Regions from separate parts of the Luteibacter sp. P1_D3 genome, predicted to be linked through region 2. Evidence: riboswitches for the same ligand, from Rfam matches in the RefSeq annotation. Region 2 holds a riboswitch; each other region holds the start of a gene.

Region 1 (4,733 bases), on a different contig from region 2:
CGGTCGGTGCGATGGCGATGAGCAGCGAGTTGCGCAGGCCCTTGGCCTTGATCTTCTCGCGCAGTTCGGCCCAGCGGCCGTCGACGTCGGTCGGCGTGGCGGCCGGCCAGTAGTCGAACTGCATCTCGCCATTGGCCGAACGGGTTTCTTCGAAGCCCGGCAGCGGACCGTCGCGCTCGGCGATCTCGTTGGACATGGACAGCGCGTGGAAGTAGATCTCTTCCTGGATGCGCGTCGACAGCTTGCGGGCTTCTTCCGAATCGAACGGCAGGCGCAGCTTGAAGAAGACATCCTGCAGGCCCATCACGCCGAGGCCGACCGGGCGCCACTTCATGTTTGCCGTCTTCGCCGTGGCGATCGGGTAGAAGTTCAGATCGATGACACGGTTGAGCTGGCGCACGGCGGTACGCACCGTGGTGGCGAGCTTGTCGTAGTCGAACTGGCCGTCGACCACGTGGCGGGCGAGGTTCACCGAGCCGAGGTTGCACACGGCCGTCTCGCCTTCCGAGGTCACTTCGAGGATCTCGGTGCACAGGTTCGACAGGTGGATCACGTTCTGCGGCAGCGCGGTCTGGTTGCTGGTCGCGTTGGAGCGATCCTTGAAGGTCATCCAGCCATTGCCGGTCTGGGCCAGCGAACGCAGCATGCGGGCATAGAGCTCGCGGGCCTTGATCGACTTCGCGGCGAGGCCTTCGGCTTCCGCCTTTTCATAGGCGGCGTCGAAGGTCGGGCCCCAGGTGTCGACGAAGTGCGGAACGATCTTCGGATCGAACAGCGACCAGTCACCGTCGATCTCCACGCGACGCATGAAGAGGTCGGGAACCCAGTTGGCCAGATTCAGGTTGTGCGTGCGGCGCGCGTCGTCACCGGTGTTCTCGCGCAGCTCGAGGAATTCCTCGATGTCGGCGTGCCAGGATTCCAGGTACACGCAGGCCGCGCCCTTGCGCTTGCCACCCTGGTTCACCGCGGCCACGGACGCGTCGAGCGTCTTCAGCCAGGGCACGAGGCCGTTGGAGTGGCCGTTGGTGCCCTTGATCAGCGAACCGCGCGAACGGATGCGCGAGTAGGCCAGGCCGATACCGCCGGCGAACTTCGACAGCTGGGCCACGTCGCCGTACTTGGCGTAGATGGATTCCAGCGCATCCTGCGGCGAGTCGAGCAGGAAGCACGATGACAGCTGCTCGTGCGCCGTGCCGGCGTTGAACAGGGTCGGCGAGCTGGCCAGGTACTCGAGCGACGACAGCATGCGATACAGCTCGAGCGTCTCGGCGACATCGTTGCCGCCAAGCGCGCAGGCGATGCGCATGAAGAAGTACTGCGGCGTTTCGATCACGAAGCGCTTGGTCGGGTGGCGCAGCAGGTAACGGTCGTACACCGTGCGCAAGCCGAAATACTCGAAGCGGCGCGAACCGGTGGTGTCGATCGCATCGTTGAGCTTGCGCGCATTGATCAGGACGAAATCACGCAGGCGCTCGTTGAGGATGCCCAGGTCGAAGCCGGTGGAGATCGACTGCGAGAACGACTGGATGTCCTGGCCCGACACTTCCTTGTCGACGAAGGCCGAGAGCAGGCGCGCGGCCAGCTGGCCGTACTCCGGCTCTTCGGCGGTGAGGGCCGCCGAGGTGCGGATCGACAGCTGGTCGAGTTCCTGGGTGGTGGCGCCGTCGTACAGGCCGCCGATCGTCTTCAGCGCCACGCGCATCGGGTCGACCGCGAACAGGCCATCGGCGCTGCGCGTCACCGCGCGCACGATCTTGTTCACGTCGACCACTTCGTGGCCGCCATTGCGCTTGGTCACGCGCATCTGGCCGGGGTTGTGCGGCGGGGTCAGCGCGAAGGCCGGCGGCGCGTCGTTGTTCTTGTAGCCGGCGGCCAGCGCCTTGTCCGTTGCTGCAGGGGAGGTGGCGGCCGTATCGGCCGTCTCGGTGCGCTCGCGCGCTGCGGAATCCATCGTCGTCATTGTGTTGGCAGCCCCATGGCCTTGGTCAAACCCCGTTCCCGAGGAACCGGCTCGATGCGATGGCGGTGAAACGCGGGAATCGTCGAGGACGGAGCGCCGCGAAGGGCTCCGGTCCGCGACGTGCTTCCCCGCGGAAGCCGTCACTGCTATCGAGGCCGCTCGGGCTCCGATTGCTGGCAGGTCTTCGGACTTGTGGACGTGGGCCTCTCGGCCCGCCTACCCGTCGCTTCCCAGTCCCCGGAGGACCAGTGCATAGAACGGGATCGTTTCCACTTACCGCTGCGGGGCAGTTCCGGATTCACACCGGTATTCCCTATTAAGTCCGACGGGCAGTCGCGCCTCTCCGGACACCAACGGGACACACGATATAGCTGGCCGGGGGGTGCGTCAACACAAGATGTAGGGTGTTTGCCCTAGGTGCTTGATCGGCTTGGGAGTCGCCTTTGTCAAGCGGTTTTCGTGCCCTGGGGGATGAGGGTTTTGTGAAGACCGTCTACACAAAGGGAACCACCACGAACCGATAAAATCGCCGCCCATCTCCAACCCACGATTGCATTACCGATGCCCTCATCGTTCGCATTGCAGGACCAGACCCTCCTTTCCCATGCGCTCGATGGCCTGCCATTCGGCTTTGCGGCCCTGTCCGCGACGGGGGACCTGCTCTACGGCAACGCCTGGGTCACGGCGCGCCTGCGCGAACACGAGCCAACGGGGTTCCTGGCCTTGTGGGACGAGGAGAGCCGGCGCCGCCTTCTCGCGGCCCTGCCGCTGGTCGTGCCGGGCAACGGCGTGCGCGAACTGGCCCTGGGCACCGCCGATGGCGTCCCTGTGCGCGTGTCGCTGGAAGCACGCCCCGGTGTATCCGCGAGCGTGGTGGTGACGATCCGTCCGGCACACGATGGTGCGAACGGCGCCAGCGCGGCTGACGATCGCCGGCTCGCCCTGATCGAGATAGGGAACCTGCTGCGCGACCTGGAAGATCCGGCCGAGATCGCCTATCGCGTCGCCGAGGTGCTGGGTCGCACCCTGAAGGTCAGTCGCGCCGGCTACGGCACGATCGATCCGGTCGCGGAGACGATCACCGTGGAGCGCGACTGGAACGCGCCGGGGATCACCACGCTCGCCGGCGTGCTGCGCTTTCGCGACTACGGCACGTATATCGAGGAGCTCAAGCGCGGCGTAACCGTCGTCATCACCGACGCCCGGACCGACCCGCGCACCGCGGTCACGGRCGATGCGCTGGACGGCATCAGTGCCCTGTCCTTCATCAATATGCCGGTGACCGAGCGGGGCGGCTTCGTCGCGCTGCTTTATCTCAACGATGAACACCCCCGTGAATGGCTGCAGGAAGAGATCAGCTTCGTCAGCGAGGTGGCCAGCCGCACGCGGGTGGCCGTGGAACGGCGCCGCGCCGAGCACGAGTTGCGGCTGCTCGCCAAGGACCTGGAGCGCCAGGTCGTCGAGCGCACCTACGAGCGCGACCGGGTCTGGACCCTGTCCAGCGATATCCTGGTCGTCGCCGACACCGACACGCGCCTGCTGTCGGTCAATCCGGCGTGGACCGCCATCCTGGGCTGGAGCGAGCGCGACACGGTCGGCCGCTCCTACCTCGACTTCGTCCATCCGGACGACATTTTCCGTACCCAGGACGAGACCGGCCATCTTGCCGACGGTGAGACCACGCTCCGCTTCGAGAACCGCTATCGCACCGCCGACGGCGGCCTGCGCACGCTTTCCTGGCGCGCTGTGCCGAGCGAGGGCCTGATTTTCGCCGTGGCGCGCGATGTCTCGTCCGAGCGCGAGCGCGAGGCGGCGCTGGAGATCACCCAGGAACAGCTGCGTCAGGCGCAGAAGATGGACGCCATCGGTAACCTGACCGGTGGTGTCGCCCATGATTTCAACAACCTGCTTCAGGTCATCAGCGGCAATCTGCAGTTACTCGCCACCGATGTGTCGGGCAACGAGCGGGCCGAACGCCGCGTCGCCAATGCCATGGCCGGTGTCACGCGCGGGTCCAAACTCGCCGCCCAGTTGCTCGCCTTCGGCCGCCGCCAGCCGCTGGCGCCGAAGGTCGTCAACATCGGTCGCTTTGTTCGCGACATGGATGAGCTGCTGCGTCGGGCGCTCGGCGAGGCCATCGACGTGGAAACGGTGATCGCGGGTGGTTTGTGGAACACCCTGGTGGATCCCTCCAACGTCGAGAACGCGCTGCTCAATCTGGCGATCAACGCGCGCGATGCGATGAATGGGCAGGGCCGCCTGACCGTTGAGGCGGGTAACGCGCTGCTCGACGACGCCTATGCCAAGGCGCATGGCGACCTGCGTCCCGGCCAGTACGTGATGCTCGCCGTGACCGATACCGGCGCCGGCATACCGCAGGACATCCTTGGCCAGGTGTTCGATCCGTTCTTCACGACCAAACCCGAAGGTCGCGGTACGGGCCTGGGGCTGTCGATGGTCTACGGCTTCGTGAAACAGTCCGGTGGCCACGTGAAGATCTATAGCGAGCCGGGCGAAGGCACGACGGTGAAGATCTACCTGCCGCGCTCGGTGCAGGGCGAGGACCGCGTGGTCGATATCGAGGAAGAAGGCGTACGCGGCGGCGACGAAACCATCCTCGTCGCCGAGGACGATGAGGCGGTACGCGAGACCGTGGTCGGCTTGCTCGCCGACCTCGGATACCGCGTGTTGAAGGCGCGTGATGCGGAAAGTGCGTTGTCGATCATCGAGAGCGGCATCGCCATCGATCTGCTGTTCACCGATGTCGTCATGC
Region 2 (4,733 bases):
CCGACCACCGGAAAGCTCTGGGCAATCGTGAACGAACGCGACGAAATCGGCGCCGACCTCGTGCCCGACTACATGACCTCGGTGCACGAAGGCGCCTTCTACGGCTGGCCCTACAGCTATTACGGCCAGAACGTGGACACCCGCGTCAAACCGCAGCGCCCCGACATGGTCGCCAAGGCGATCAAGCCCGACTACGCGATCGGCTCGCATGTCGCCCCGCTGGGTTTCCTGATGTCGGCCACCAACGCGCTCCCCGCGAGCTTCCAGGGTGGCGCCTTCATCGGTGAGCACGGCAGCTGGGATCGATCGCCGCTGAGCGGCTACGAAGTGGTCTTCGTCGCTTTCAAGGACGGCACGCCGGTCGGCAAGCCGGTGTCCGTCGTCAGTGGCTTCTACTCGAAGGACGAGAAGCAGCTGTTCGGCGCCCCGGTGGGGATCGTGCAGGACAAGGAGGGAGCCATCCTGGTCGCCGACGATGTCGGCGATACCGTGTGGCGGGTCACGGCGGCCCGATAGCAAGGTTGTGGGAGCCGGCTCTTGTGGGAGCCGGCTATGCCGGCGGTGGGGACCGGATCAGCGGGCGTTCTTTTTCTTTTCGTCCTTGGCGGCCTTCTTTTCCTTCATGGTCTTCGCCGGCTTTTTCTTGTCGCTCTTCTTTGAATCCAAGCCCTTGCTCATAACGCCTCCTCGGTCAGGGTTGTCGCGCATGCTGCGCGCCTGGTACGAAGATTACGCCAATCCGCGGTATCGAAGCGCATCGACGAAGAGCGTCAGTGCCGACGAGGTGTGCCGCCGGTTCGGGTAGTAGAGGTGATAACCCGGAAACGGCGTGCACCAGTCCTCGAGCACGGGCACCAGCTCGCCCGCCTCGATGTGCGCGGCAGCCATGTCCTCCGGGACCCAGGCCAGGCCCAGACCGTCCAGCGCCGCGCGCAAGATGTGCGCCGTGCTGTTGAGCGTCAGCTGCCCGTCGACGCGAACCTTGATTTCGCGGCCATCCTTCTCGAACTCCCAGGGAAACAACGTGCCGTAGGTGGGCAAGCGGATGTTGATGCAGTTGTGCGCGGTGAGGTCCTGCGGCATCGCCGGGCGCGGGTGGTCGTCGAAGTACGAGGGCGCCGCGACTACCATCATTCGAAAGTCCGGGCCGACGCGGACCGCGATCATGCCGTTACCCACCTGCTCGCCAAGACGGATACCGAAGTCGTAGCGTTCGGCAACGATGTCGACCAGTTCGTTGTTGGCCGACACTTCCACCTGGATATCCGGGTACAGCGGCAGGAACGTCGCCAGCATCGGCTGGAGCACGGCCTCGACGGCGTGGACCGAGGTGCTGATACGGATCGCCCCGGCGGGTTTCTCGCGGAAAGAACTCAGACCCGTCAGCTCCGTCTCGATATCGTCGAACATCGGGCCAATACGGGTGACCAGTCGTTGCCCCGCTTCCGTCGTCGACACGCTGCGCGTGGTGCGGGCGAGCAGGCGCACCCCGAGACGAGCTTCGAGTTTGCGAATGGTGTGGCTCAGGGCCGACTGGGTGGTGTCCAGTTTCGCGGCCGCGCGGGTAAAGCTTCCTTCTCGGGCGACGGCAAGGAAGGCGACGAGATCGTGGAGATCCTTGCGCATGACACGTGACGCCTGATCATGAGTGATGCCGTGACTTTAGCATTCCGGCTGGTTCGAGGCCGTCAAACGGCCCACCAGAAGCAGCTGCCGTGCCCGCGGCCACCCGATTCATGAATTCTCGCTATGAGAGCAAGCCACATTGCCCAGGTAGTCGCGGGCGAGGTCGACCCCTAGATTGGCTATCTCAACGAGGAAACGACATGCAGACACGCACCCTGGGATCCACCGGTCTCGAAGTCTCCGCCATCGGCCTCGGCTGCATGGGCCTGAGCTTCGGCTACGGCCCCGCGACCGAACGCGACGCGGCCATCGCCCTGATCCGGGCCGCCGTCGAACGCGGCGTGACCTTCTTCGATACTGCCGAGGTCTACGGCCCGTTTACCAACGAGGAAGTCGTCGGCGAAGCGCTCGCCCCGTTCCGCGACAACGTGGTGATCGCGACCAAGTTCGGCTTCGACGTGGGTGGCGTGCAGGGCGCGCTCAACAGCCGCCCCGAACACATCAAGGCTGTCGCCGAAGCCTCGCTGAAGCGCCTGCGAACCGACGTCATCGACCTGTTCTACCAGCACCGTGTCGACCCGTCCGTACCGATCGAGGACGTCGCCGGTGCGGTTAAGGACCTGATCGTCGAGGGCAAGGTGAAGCACTTCGGCCTGTCGGAAGCCGGCGCGCAAACGATTCGTCGCGCGCATGCCGTTCAGCCGGTGGCAGCCCTGCAGAGCGAGTACTCGCTGTTCTGGCGCGAACCGGAAACGGAGATCATCCCGACCCTGGAAGAACTCGGCATCGGCTTCGTGCCGTTCAGCCCCCTGGGCAAGGGCTTCCTGACCGGCAAGATCGATGCAGGCACGAGCTTCGACAGCAAGGATTTCCGCAACAGCGTGCCGCGTTTTACCGCGGAATCGCGCAAGGCCAACCAGGCGCTGGTCGACCTGCTCGGCAGCATTGCAGCAGCGAAGAACGTCACGCCGGCCCAGGTCGCACTGGCGTGGTTGCTGCACCAGAAGCCCTGGATCGTACCGATTCCGGGAACGACCAAGCTGCACCGCCTGGAAGAAAACCTCGGTGCCGCCGACGTCGCGCTGAGCGCCAGCGAGCTCCAGGACATCCACGCGTCGGTGTCGAAGATTTCGCTGCAAGGCGAGCGCTACCCCGCGCACCTGCAAGCCCTCGTCGGGCGCTGAGTTCTACCGCACTGCAGCTTGAGCGCATCCGCCGCCACGCTACACTCGGTGGATCACAGGTGTCCTGTCGTTGCATACGCAGCGAGCAGGGTGAAACGGGAAGCCGGTGCGGATCGCAAGATCCCATGCCGGCGCTGCCCCCGCAACGGTAGGCGAGAACACCCGACGACGTAACCACTGCGCGATGCGCGGGAAGGTGTCGGGGTGGTGCGACATGCACCGCTCGCAAGCCCGGAGACCGGCCTGTGCAGGTGCCCCCAGGGGCGCCTCCTCGGGTGTTGCGGCGGGCAACCGGACGGGCTGATTCGGCGCGGCCACCGGCTGCTCCGTGTCCTCTTGTCTGCTCCGCAGCGCCCCTTTCGCGGGTGAGCGTACGGAGCAGGACCATGAACAAGCTGGACTCAGTGGCGACCGATGTCGCGACCGTTAAATTGCTGATCGACGGCGCCTTCGTCGAATCCCGATCCACCGAATGGCGCGACGTCGTCAATCCCGCGACGCAGGCGGTCCTGGCGCGTGTGCCGTTCGCGACCGCCGACGAGGTAAACGCTGCGGTCGCCGCGGCCGCGCAGGCGTTCAAGAGCTGGCGCAAGACACCCATCGGCGTACGCGCGCGCATCTTCCTGAAGTACCAGCAGCTGATTCGCGAACATATGGGCGACCTCGCCGCCCTGCTCAGCGCCGAGCAGGGCAAGACGCTTCCCGACGCGGAAGGCGACGTGTTCCGCGGCCTGGAAGTAGTCGAGCACGCTGCCGCCATTGGCAACCTGCAACTGGGCGAACTGGCCAACAACGTCGCCGGCGGCGTCGATACCTTTACCCTGCTGCAGCCGATCGGCGTCTGCGCCGGCATCACGCCATTCAATTTTCCCGCCATGATCCCGCTGTGGATGTTCCCGATGGCGATCGCCACCGGCAATACCTTCGTGTTGAAACCGTCCGAGCAGGATCCGATGGTGACGATGCGGCTGGTGGAACTCGCGCTCGAAGCCGGCATCCCGAAGGGCGTTCTCAACGTGATCCACGGCGGTGAAGACGTGGTCAACGCGATCTGCGATCACGCCGATATCAAGGCCGTCTCCTTCGTCGGTTCCACGCGCGTCGGCACCCACGTGTATCACCGCGCCTCGCAGAGCGGCAAGCGCGTGCAGTGCATGATGGGCGCGAAAAACCACGCTGTCGTGCTACCGGATGCGAACAAGGAACAGACGCTCAACGCCCTCGCTGGTGCGGCCTTCGGCGCGGCAGGCCAACGCTGCATGGCGGCATCGACCGCGGTCCTTGTGGGCGACGCACAGAGCTGGATTCCCGACCTCGTGGCCAAGGCGAAGACGCTGAAGGTGGGCGCGGGCCATACAGCCGGTACCGATGTCGGACCACTGATTTCCTGCGCGGCGCGCGAACGTGTCGAGGCCTTCATCGCCTCGGGTGTCGAGCAGGGTGCCATCCTCGAACTCGACGGCCGCAAACCATCGGTGCCTGGCTTTGAAGAGGGGAACTTCGTCGGGCCGACTATCTTCTCGGGCGTGCGGCCGGGCATGCGCATCTACGACGAAGAGATTTTCGGGCCCGTGCTGGTCATCCTGGCCGTCGACTCGCTCGATGAGGCGATCGATCTGGTCAACGCCAATCCGAACGGCAACGGCACGGCGGTGTTCACCCAGTCCGGCGCCGCCGCGCGACGCTTCCAGGAAGACATCGACGTAGGCCAGGTCGGTATCAACGTACCGATTCCCGTGCCGGTGCCGCTGTTCTCGTTCACCGGCTCGCGCGCGTCGAAGCTGGGCGACCTTGGGCCGTACGGTAAGCAGGTCGTCATGTTCTACACCCAGACCAAGACGGTGACGCAGCGCTGGTTCGACGACGACACACTCCACGTCGGCGTCAACACCACCATCAGTCTCAAGTGATGGCCGCGGTCAT
Region 3 (4,733 bases), on a different contig from region 2:
GGCTTCGGCTTCGCCGGCGCCCTCGAGGCGGCGCTCAAGTTCAAGGAAACCTGTGGCCTGCATGCCGAGGCCTTCAGCGCGGCCGAAGTGAAGCATGGCCCCATGGCCCTGGTCGGCCCGCATTTCCCGGTGCTGTTCTTCGCGCAGAACGACGACACGCTGCCCGGCGTACTCGACGTGGCCGCGGAGTTCCGCAAGCGTGGTGCCAAGGTCTGGGTCGCCGCGCCGGGCGCCACGGGCGAGGACATCCTTCCCCTGGTCGCCACCGCCCCGATCGCCGCAGTGCTGGTCACCGTGCAGAGCTTCTATCGCGCCACCGCCGCGCTCGCGCTGCGCCGTGGCTTCAACCCCGACGTCCCGCCGCACCTGAACAAGGTGACGGAAACCGTCTGATCTACGGAGTTTCCTCGTATGACCATCGCCCTCGTCAACGGTCGCGTCCTTACCGATAACGGATTCCAGGGTGGTTTCGCCGTCCTCATCGACGACGGAAAGATCACCGGGCTCGCGCTGCCGTCCGATCCGCGCGTGCGCGCGGCGGAACGCCACGATCTCGGCGGCCACAGCCTGCTGCCGGGTTTCATCGACTGCCAGGTCAACGGCGGCGGTGGCGTGCTGTTCAACGACGCGCCCACCGTCGAGGCGATCCGCACGATCGGCGAGGCGCACGCGAAGTTCGGCACCACCGGCTTCTTGCCCACCTTGATCAGCGACGATGCCGAGGTCATGGCCAAGGCCATCGACGCCGTCAACGAAGCGGTCGCCCAGGGCGTGCCGGGCGTGCTCGGCATCCATCTCGAAGGTCCGTTCATCGCACCCGAGCGCAAGGGCGTGCACGATCCGGCCAAGTTCCGCATCGCCGATGCGAGCGATGTGGCGATGGTCGCGCGCCGCCACGGCGGCGTGACCCTGCTCACCCTTGCACCGGAACGCGCCAGCGCTGCCGTCCTGCAGGAGCTGGTCGCCAACGGCGTCATCGTTGCCGCCGGGCATACCGCGGCGGACTACGACACCACCCGCAACGCACTGGCCACCGGCATTCGCGGCTTTACGCACTTGTTTAACGCGATGACACCGTTCACCAGCCGCGAGCCCGGGGTGGTCGGCGCGGCACTCGAGGACCCGGCCAGCTGGTGCGGCCTGATCGTTGACGGCCACCACGTGCACCCGGCGTCCCTGCGCGTCGCCATCGCGGCGAAGGCGCGCGAGAAGATGATGCTGGTGACCGACGCCATGCCACCGGTCGGCTCGGACGATCCCACCTTCGTGCTCAAGGGCGAAACGATTACGGTGAAGGACGGCGTCTGCCAGACCGCCGATGGCACGCTGGCTGGTTCGGCGCTCGACATGGCCACCGCCGTGCGCAACACCATCAACATGGTCGGCGTGCCGTATGACGAGGCCGCCCGCATGGCTTCGACCTACCCGGCCGCCTTCCTCGGCCTCGGCGCCACCCACGGCCACATCGCCGCCGGTTATCGCGCCGACCTGGTCGTTATGGATGACAACCACGAGGTCGTCGAGACCTGGATCGGCGGCGTGCGCGTCGTCGGCTGACGCCGGCTCAGTTGTTAAATCCGCGTGACATGAACCCGACGGCCCGCTAGAGTGGCGCCGTTCGGGTGTCCCGACCGGCGGTCGCTGGAAGGGATGAAACGGGAAGCCGGTGCGTCGCCTCGCGACTATTCCGGCACTGCCCCCGCAACGGTAAGCGACAGGAAGGCCTGAAGGTCTTTACGGGAACCGGCCAAACGCCACTGCGCAAGCGGGAAGGCGCCGGGTCCCGCCACGGCAGGTGGCTGACGCAAGTCCGGAGACCGGCCCGATGCATTCGCCTCGCGACTATCGCGGGGCGTTTTCTGTTGGGCGATTCGCGGAGGGCGAATCCGGACAGCGTTCCGGGTCGATCCGTGCCCGCATGCCGTTCGCCGTTTGTCCTCCGCGTCGCCTCTAGCGATGCATTAAGGAAACGGCTCCATGAAGAAGACTCTGCTCGCGATGGCCCTGCTGTCGTCCATCGCCGCCGCCCACGCGGCCGACGCTCCCGCTGACCGGCTCGACCCGGTGGTGGTTACCGCCAACCGCGCAGCGACGCCGCTGGATGAAGTGCTCGCCCCGGTCACGCTGATCACCCGCGAGGACATCGAGCGCCTGCAGCCGGTCAGCGTGCAGGACCTGCTCACCGGCCTGCCGGGCGTGGTCATCGCCAACTCGGGCGGTATCGGCCAGCAGACCTCGCTGTTCATGCGCGGCACCAATTCCTCGCACACCCTGGTCCTGCTGGACGGCGTGCGCGTCGGCACGGTCGGCGCCGGCATCCCGGCCTACGAGCAGCTGCCTGTCGACCAGATCGATCACATCGAGATCGTCCGTGGCCCGCAGTCCAGCCTGTATGGCTCCGACGCCATCGGTGGCGTCATCCAGATCTTCACCCGCCACGGCCAGGCCGGCGAAGCGCCGACCCCGTCGCTCTCGGTCACCGGTGGCAGCCACGGCTACACCGACGGCCAGTTCGGCCTCTCCGGTGGCACCCAGCACAGCTGGTACAACGCCAGCCTCGGCGGTCAGTACACCTCGGGCATCAATGCCTGCCGCGTTGGCGCGGGCGATGTGTTCAAGGGCTGCTTCACCAACGAGCCCGACCACGACGCCTATCGCACCTACAACGGCGCGCTTTCCGGCGGCTATCGCTGGGATGACGGTACCGAGCTCACCGGCAGCTGGCTGCGTAGCAAGGGCGACATCGAATACGACGGCGACTTCCAGAACCTGACCCGCCGCACCCAGCAGGTCGCTGGCACCAAGCTCGCCTTCAACGCCCTGGAAAACTGGCGCATGTCGATCAGCCTGGGCCAGAACCAGGACCGCGCCGACAACTACCTCAACGGCGCCGACAAGACCCTGGACTTCGTGAACTACGGCGTGGACAAGGCCCGCGTGGGCTACCTGTACTCCAAGCGCAACCAAGCCTCCTGGCAGAATGATGTCACCCTGGCCCCGGGCCAGACCCTGAGCATCGGTGTCGACTACCAGCAGGAAAAGCTGAAGAGCGACACGGATTACCTCAAGGACACGCGTGAGAACACGGGCGTGTTCGCGCTTTACCAGGGCATCTTCGGTGCCAACGAGATCCAGCTTTCGGCGCGTCACGACCACAACAATCAGTTCGGCAACCACACCACCGGCCAGGCGGCGTACGGTTTCCGTTTCGACAACGGCATGAAGGTCACCGCCTCCTACGGCACCGCGTTCCACGCGCCGACCTTCAACGACGAGTACTACCCGTACGGCGCGCCGGTGAACCTGAGCCCGGAGAAGTCGCGCACCGCCGAAATCGGCCTGTCGGCCCGTCCGGGCGTCTGGAACTGGGCGGTCAATGCCTACCAGACCCGCGTGGACGACCTGATCGGTTTCGACGCGAACTTCCTGCCGATCAATGTCAGCAAGGCGCGCATCCGCGGGCTGGAAGGACAGCTGGGCGCGGACGTGGACGGCTGGCACCTGCGTGCCTACGGCACCCTGCAGCAGCCGAAGGACCGCGACAGCGGCGACGAGTACAACAACCTGCTCGCCCGTCGTCCGAAGCGCACGGCCCGACTCGATGTCGACCGCGACCTCGGCGCCTTCACCCTCGGTGGCTCGGTCTATTCGGCGGGCTACAGCTACGACGACGCGGCCAACACCACCCGCCTGGGCGGTTACACCACCGCCGACGTGCGCGCGACCTGGCACGTGGACAGCGACTGGAGCGTGCAGGGTCGCCTGGCCAACGCGTTCGATCGCCACTATGAGACGGCGGCGTACTACAACCAGCTGGGGCGGACGTATTACCTGACCGTGCGGTATTCGCCGGCGCGTTGAGGTAATACCCATCGCCGCTGAAGCGGCTCCCACAGGAGAACGGCCGACCTCGTGCAGGTGGCATGCTTTTGTGGGAGCCGATTTATCGGCGATTCCCTAGAGATTTGCATCGATACAAATGAACGCAACACCCCTGCCTTCCGGCAGGGCCCCGACTAAAGGCACACGCGACGCCGACGCTCTGACGTCATAAAGTCCACGGGCGCGGGTATGCTTCCCGCGATCACAGGAAGTGTCGTGAACTTTTTTGCACCATTCATTCGCCGGCCAATCGGTACGTCGCTGCTTGCGGCGGGGCTGACCCTTGCCGGTGCGATCGCGTACATGCTGCTGGGCGTGGCCGCGCTGCCCTCGATCGAGGTGCCCGCGGTATTCATCCAGACCCAGATGCCGGGCGCCAACGCGCAGACTATGGCGTCCACCATCATCGCACCCCTGGAACGCCATCTCGGCCAGATTCCGGGCGTCGACCAGATGTATTCGAACAGCTCCGAAGGGTCGGGCTTCGTGCGTGTCCGTTTCACCATGGACCGCAGCACCGACGCCGCCGCGCGCGACGTGCAGGCCGCCATCAACGCGGCCGCCGCCGACCTGCCGGCCGGCATGCCCACGCCGCCGCAGTACTTCAAGTTCGACACGGGTCAGATCCCCGTCCTGCTCGTCGCCTTCACCTCGAAAACGATGCCACCGGACAAGTTGTTCGACGTAGTCAACACGTTGATCATGCCGAACGTGAAGCAGATCGACGGCGTCTCGCGCGTGCAGGTGTTCGGAGGCACGCCGCATGCCGTGCGCATCGAGCTGGATACCAACGCACTTGCCTCCAAGCAGCTCACCGCCAACGACGTCTCCAATGCGCTCAACGCCGCCAA
Region 4 (4,733 bases), on a different contig from region 2:
CCACCTCGACCATGCTCTTCAGGGCCTCGGAAACCTCCGGCCAGCCGCGGGTCTTCAGGCCGCAGTCGGGGTTCACCCAGAGCTGGTCGGGACGCAGGACCTGGAGGGCCCGGGCCAGGAGGTCGGCCATTTCGGCTTCGGTCGGGACGCGTGGCGAGTGGATATCGTAGACGCCGGGGCCGATGCCGTTCGGGTACTGAAACCGGGTGAAGGCGTCCAGGAGCTCCATGCGCGAGCGGCTGGTCTCGATCGAGATGACGTCCGCGTCCATCGCGGCGACCGCCTCGATGATGTCGTTGAACTCCGAGTAGCACATGTGGGTGTGCACCTGGGTCGCATCGCTGACGCCGCCGGCCGTGATGCGGAAGGCATCGACCGCCCAGGCGAGGTACGCGTCCCAGTCGGCGCGACGCAGCGGCAGGCCTTCGCGCAGCGCCGGTTCGTCGATCTGGACGATGCCGATGCCAGCCTTCTCCAGATCGTGCACTTCGTCTCGCAGCGCCAGGGCGATCTGTCGGCACACATCGGCGCGGGGGAGGTCGTCGCGTACGAAGGACCACTGCAGCATCGTCACCGGTCCGGTGAGCATGCCCTTCATGGGCTTATCGGTGAGCGACTGGGCGTACGCTGACCACGCGACCGTCATCGGTGCGGGACGCGCGACATCGCCATAGATGATCGGCGGCTTGACACAACGGGAGCCGTAGCTCTGCACCCAGCCGAGCGAGGTGAAGACGTAGCCGTCCAGCTGCTCGCCGAAGTACTCGACCATGTCGTTGCGCTCGGGTTCGCCATGCACCAGTACATCGATGCCGGCCTCTTCCTGGAAGCGCACGACACGGCGCACTTCGTCACGAAGAATGGCCGCATACGCGTCGTCGTCCAGCTTGCCCGAGCGATGCGCGGCGCGCGCGATGCGCAGGTCGTTGGTCTGCGGGAACGACCCGATGGTCGTCGTCGGCAGATCGGGCAGGCCGAAACGCTCGCGCTGCACGTCGGCGCGGAACGAAAAGGCCGAACGACGCTGGCCGAACTGCGGCGTCAGCTGACGTACGCGGGCGCGGACGTCGGCACGCACGACGTCGCCGGAGGTCTGGCGGCTGGCGACGATCTCGTGCTGCCGGGCCAGGGTCTTCCGTGCCGCGTCATCACCGGCGACGGCGTCGGCATAGCGACGCAGTTCGGCGATCTTCTGCCGGGCGAACGACAACCATCCGGCCAGGTGCGCGGGGAGGTGTTTTTCTTCGGAGACGTCGATCGGCACGTGCAGCAGGGAACACGAGGTCGACAGCCAGAGGCGGTCGTCGCCGAGGCGCGCGAGCAGGCGGTCCACGCGGGGGAGGATGGTCGACGGGTCGCTCAGCCAGATGTTGCGGCCATCGAGCACGCCGGCGGAAAGCACGCGGTCGGCGGGCAAGGCATCGAGTACGGCGTCCAGCTGGTCGGGCGCGCGAGCGAGGTCCACGTGCAGGCCGGCTACCGGTAGCGACGTGGCGAGCTCGAGATTCGCACCGAGTTCGCCGAAGTAAGTGGCGAGCAGGATGCGTACGCGACCGTGTGCGGCCACCGCGGCATAGGTACGCCGGAACGCTTCGCGCCACGGCGCATCCAGATCGAGCACGAGGGTCGGCTCGTCCACCTGCACCCAGTCGGCACCCGCGTAGGCGAGGGCGTCGATGACACCGAGCCAGGCAGGCAGCAACGAGTCGAGCAAGGCCAGCGGGTCGCTGCCGTCGACGGTCTTGGACAAGCGCAGGAAGCTCACCGGCCCGAGCAGGACAGGGCGTGCCACGTGATCCGCCGCGAGGGCCTCACGGTATTCGGCGACGACCTTGTCCGGGCGCGCGGCGAAGCGCTGACCCGCCTCGAGTTCCGGCACGATGTAGTGGTAGTTGGTGTCGAACCACTTGGTCATTTCGAGGGCATGCAGGTCGACATCGCCGTCCTGGTGGCCACGGGCCATGGCGAAGTAGCCCGCGAGCGGGTTACGGGATGCGAGTGCGCGGTAGCGCGGCGGGATCGCGTCGACCAGCACGGCCGCATCGAGCACATGGTCGTAGAGGGAAAAGTCGTTCACCGGGACGCTGTCGGCACCGGCGTCGCGGGCAAGCTTCCAGTGGCGCTGGCGCAGGTCGCGCGCGACGGCGAGCAGTTCGTCGGCGCTGCTGTCTCCTTTCCAGTGGCTCTCGAGAGCGCGCTTGAGTTCGCGGCGCCGGCCGATGCGGGGGAAGCCCGGATACGTTACGTGTGGCATGGATGATTCCTCTTCGTGGCAAAGAGGAGGGAAGGGCGGCTGGGCGCCGACGCCTACGCACCTGCCACGCGGGGCACGGCAGGTGAGGGGACGTCATGCGGGCTAGCCGTCGACCTTCGCCCCCGCGGGCGAACCGGATGCCGCCCTTGCGGGACGGCGATCCAGGTCGGACGGAGCGTTCGCGCCCATGACGGCGCGTTCGTTCCGGTCGGCGGCAGGTCTTCGGGCTCGTGGATGTGGCACCGTGCCGGTGCCGCCTTGCCCGTCGCTTCCCGGATCGTTACCGATCCAGTGCCTGTGACGGGCTCGTCTCCACATACCGCTGCGGGGCAGCGCCGGATTCCCACCGGCTTCCCTCTTAGCTTTATCTTTCTATTCGAATAAAGAGATAAAGACCGCTGACGGGCGGAAAATTAGCCGTATGGACGCCCAAAGTCAATCGGCGGCGATGCATCGCCTCGACATCCCGACGGCGACCATGAGCCGACATCCCCCTGGAGCGCCGCATGACCGGAAGACATATCGTGATGGCGACGGTGGGGTCGCAGGGCGATCTCTTTCCCTTCCTCGCCGTCGGTCGGGAGCTGCGTCATCGCGGCTACCGCGTGACGATTGGTGCCCACGGCATCCATCGTGACGCCGTCGCTGCGGCCGGGCTGGACTACGTGCTTGCCAGCGGGATCGCCGAGCCCGAGGACAAAGCGGCCTTCGCCGCGCGCGCCTTTCATCCCTGGCGCGGTCCGCGCTTCGTGGTGCGCGACCTTGCCGCGGCCGATGTGGCGAGCAGTTACGAGGCGCTCGCGCCCGTTTGTGCCGACGCGGATGCGATCGTGACCTCGACCCTGGCCTTCGCGGGGCAGATCCTCGGTGAGACCCGGCGGATCGCCTGGTTATCGGCCGCGCTGTCGCCTGCCGTCTTTCTCTCGGCCTTCGATCCCCCCGCCACGGGCATCGACTGGCTCGATCGCTTCCTGCGTACGTCACCCCGGCGAGGCGCATGGGTGCGGCGCCTCGGCGAGACGGTGACCTCGCCCTGGACGAAGGCGGTACGACACTTCCGGCAATCGCTCGGGCTGGCCCCGGTGTCGGTCTGGGGCGATCCCTTTCATCGCGGACAGCACGCGCGCGATGGCGTCCTCGCCATGTACTCGCCGCTGTTGGGTCGGCCCCCACCGGATTCGCCGGCTCACACCGTCGTGACGGGGTATTGCCGCTACGCGCCGTTCGCCGACACGCTTCCTCCAGACCTCCGCCGCTTCGTGGACGACGGCGACGCGCCCCTGGTTTTTACGCTGGGCTCGGCGGCCGTGCATGCGGGGGAGAGCTTCCTCCACGAGAGCATGGCGGTCGCCACGGCCCTGGGTCGACGCGCGGTACTACTGACAGGATCGCCTGAGATGCGTGAGCGACTGCCTGGGGTCTTGCCCGATGGCGTGGTGGCGGTGGAGTACGCCCCCCACGGTGCACTGTTCGCACGCGCGGCGGCGGTCATTCATCACGGCGGTATCGGCACGACGCAGGAAGCGTTGCGCGCAGGCTGTCCCGAACTGGTCGTGCCGCATGGCTTCGACCAGCCGGACAATGCGGCGCGCGTCGTTCGTCTCGGCGTGGGGGATGTGCTGGCGGCGTCGCGTTATCGCGCTGATGTCGCGGCGGCGAAACTACGCGGGCTCTTGATGGACGAGAGTGTCGCGGCGCGGGCACAGCGTGCAGCGGCGGTGATTCGCGTGGAGGACGGTGCGCGTGTCGCGGCTGACGTGATCGAGCAGGCGATTGCGCGGCGTCTGTATCACTAGGCCCGCTGCCGCGGGAAAGGAGCATCGCCGCTGGAGCGGCTCCCACATGGCGGTTGCTCTGTGTAGGAGCCGATTCATCGGCGATGGGTGCTGACGATTACGCAGCAACCTGGGCCTTAACCCCATAACGCGACGCCGGCACCGACTTCGACAACTCCGGGAACAGCGCACGTCGCGCCGCTTCGAGCCCGTCGACCAAGGCAGCGGATTCGACGGCAGGAATCGTCACCAGCTCGCCCGCGTCGAAGCCGGCCAGCGAGGCATCGACCATATCCTCCGCACTCATCACCCATTCCTTCGGCAGGTTATCGATGGACGTGCCGGCCACGGGCCAGAAGTCGGTCGCGGTCGCACCCGGCAATACCGCCTGAATCTGGATGCCCTTATCGGCAAGCTCGTGATGCATCGACTGGCTGAGCGCGAGCATGAAGGCCTTGCTCCCGCCATACACACCGTTGAGCAGCTCGGGAGCGACCGCCACGATGGACGAAATGTTGATCACCGCGCCGCCACCGCGTGCGACGAGCCCCGGCACCGCTTTGTAGGCAAGGCGCGTCGGTGCGGTGACGTTGAGCGCGATGAGGTCGGTCATCTTGCCGATGTCCGCCTGGAGCATCGGGGCCATGGCGCCGACACCGGCGTTGTTGACCAGCAGGCTCAAGGCCGCCGTCTCGGCGATCACG

Evidence for each region. A riboswitch is a leader RNA that binds a small molecule or an ion and turns the genes downstream of it on or off. The one in region 2 is predicted to bind cobalamin.
Region 1: it holds a riboswitch for cobalamin, as region 2 does, so the genes downstream of both, AC1DYM_RS06290 (ribonucleoside-diphosphate reductase subunit alpha) here and AC1DYM_RS08355 (CoA-acylating methylmalonate-semialdehyde dehydrogenase) in region 2, are expected to answer to the same signal.
Region 3: it holds a riboswitch for cobalamin, as region 2 does, so the genes downstream of both, AC1DYM_RS07545 (TonB-dependent receptor domain-containing protein) here and AC1DYM_RS08355 (CoA-acylating methylmalonate-semialdehyde dehydrogenase) in region 2, are expected to answer to the same signal.
Region 4: it holds a riboswitch for cobalamin, as region 2 does, so the genes downstream of both, metE (5-methyltetrahydropteroyltriglutamate--homocysteine S-methyltransferase) here and AC1DYM_RS08355 (CoA-acylating methylmalonate-semialdehyde dehydrogenase) in region 2, are expected to answer to the same signal.

Annotation. Positions count from the first base shown of each region.
Region 1 is NZ_JBFUAT010000006.1:98,933-103,665, forward strand. Features, by position in the region: gene AC1DYM_RS06290 (ribonucleoside-diphosphate reductase subunit alpha) at 1-1,951, opposite strand, end outside; cobalamin riboswitch at 2,119-2,330, opposite strand; gene AC1DYM_RS06295 (hybrid sensor histidine kinase/response regulator) at 2,522-4,733, shown strand, end outside.
Region 2 is NZ_JBFUAT010000009.1:36,783-41,515, forward strand. Features, by position in the region: gene AC1DYM_RS08335 (PQQ-dependent sugar dehydrogenase) at 1-516, shown strand, start outside; gene AC1DYM_RS08340 (hypothetical protein) at 574-708, opposite strand; gene AC1DYM_RS08345 (LysR family transcriptional regulator) at 730-1,626, opposite strand; gene AC1DYM_RS08350 (aldo/keto reductase) at 1,827-2,810, shown strand; cobalamin riboswitch at 2,851-3,071, shown strand; gene AC1DYM_RS08355 (CoA-acylating methylmalonate-semialdehyde dehydrogenase) at 3,197-4,720, shown strand; gene AC1DYM_RS08360 (acyl-CoA dehydrogenase family protein) at 4,732-4,733, shown strand, end outside.
Region 3 is NZ_JBFUAT010000008.1:67,369-72,101, reverse strand. Features, by position in the region: gene AC1DYM_RS07555 (SIS domain-containing protein) at 1-393, shown strand, start outside; gene nagA (N-acetylglucosamine-6-phosphate deacetylase) at 412-1,557, shown strand; cobalamin riboswitch at 1,604-1,840, shown strand; gene AC1DYM_RS07545 (TonB-dependent receptor domain-containing protein) at 1,978-3,861, shown strand; gene AC1DYM_RS07540 (efflux RND transporter permease subunit) at 4,099-4,733, shown strand, end outside.
Region 4 is NZ_JBFUAT010000002.1:194,185-198,917, reverse strand. Features, by position in the region: gene metE (5-methyltetrahydropteroyltriglutamate--homocysteine S-methyltransferase) at 1-2,254, opposite strand, end outside; cobalamin riboswitch at 2,451-2,669, opposite strand; gene AC1DYM_RS02935 (glycosyltransferase) at 2,761-4,050, shown strand; gene AC1DYM_RS02930 (SDR family NAD(P)-dependent oxidoreductase) at 4,148-4,733, opposite strand, start outside.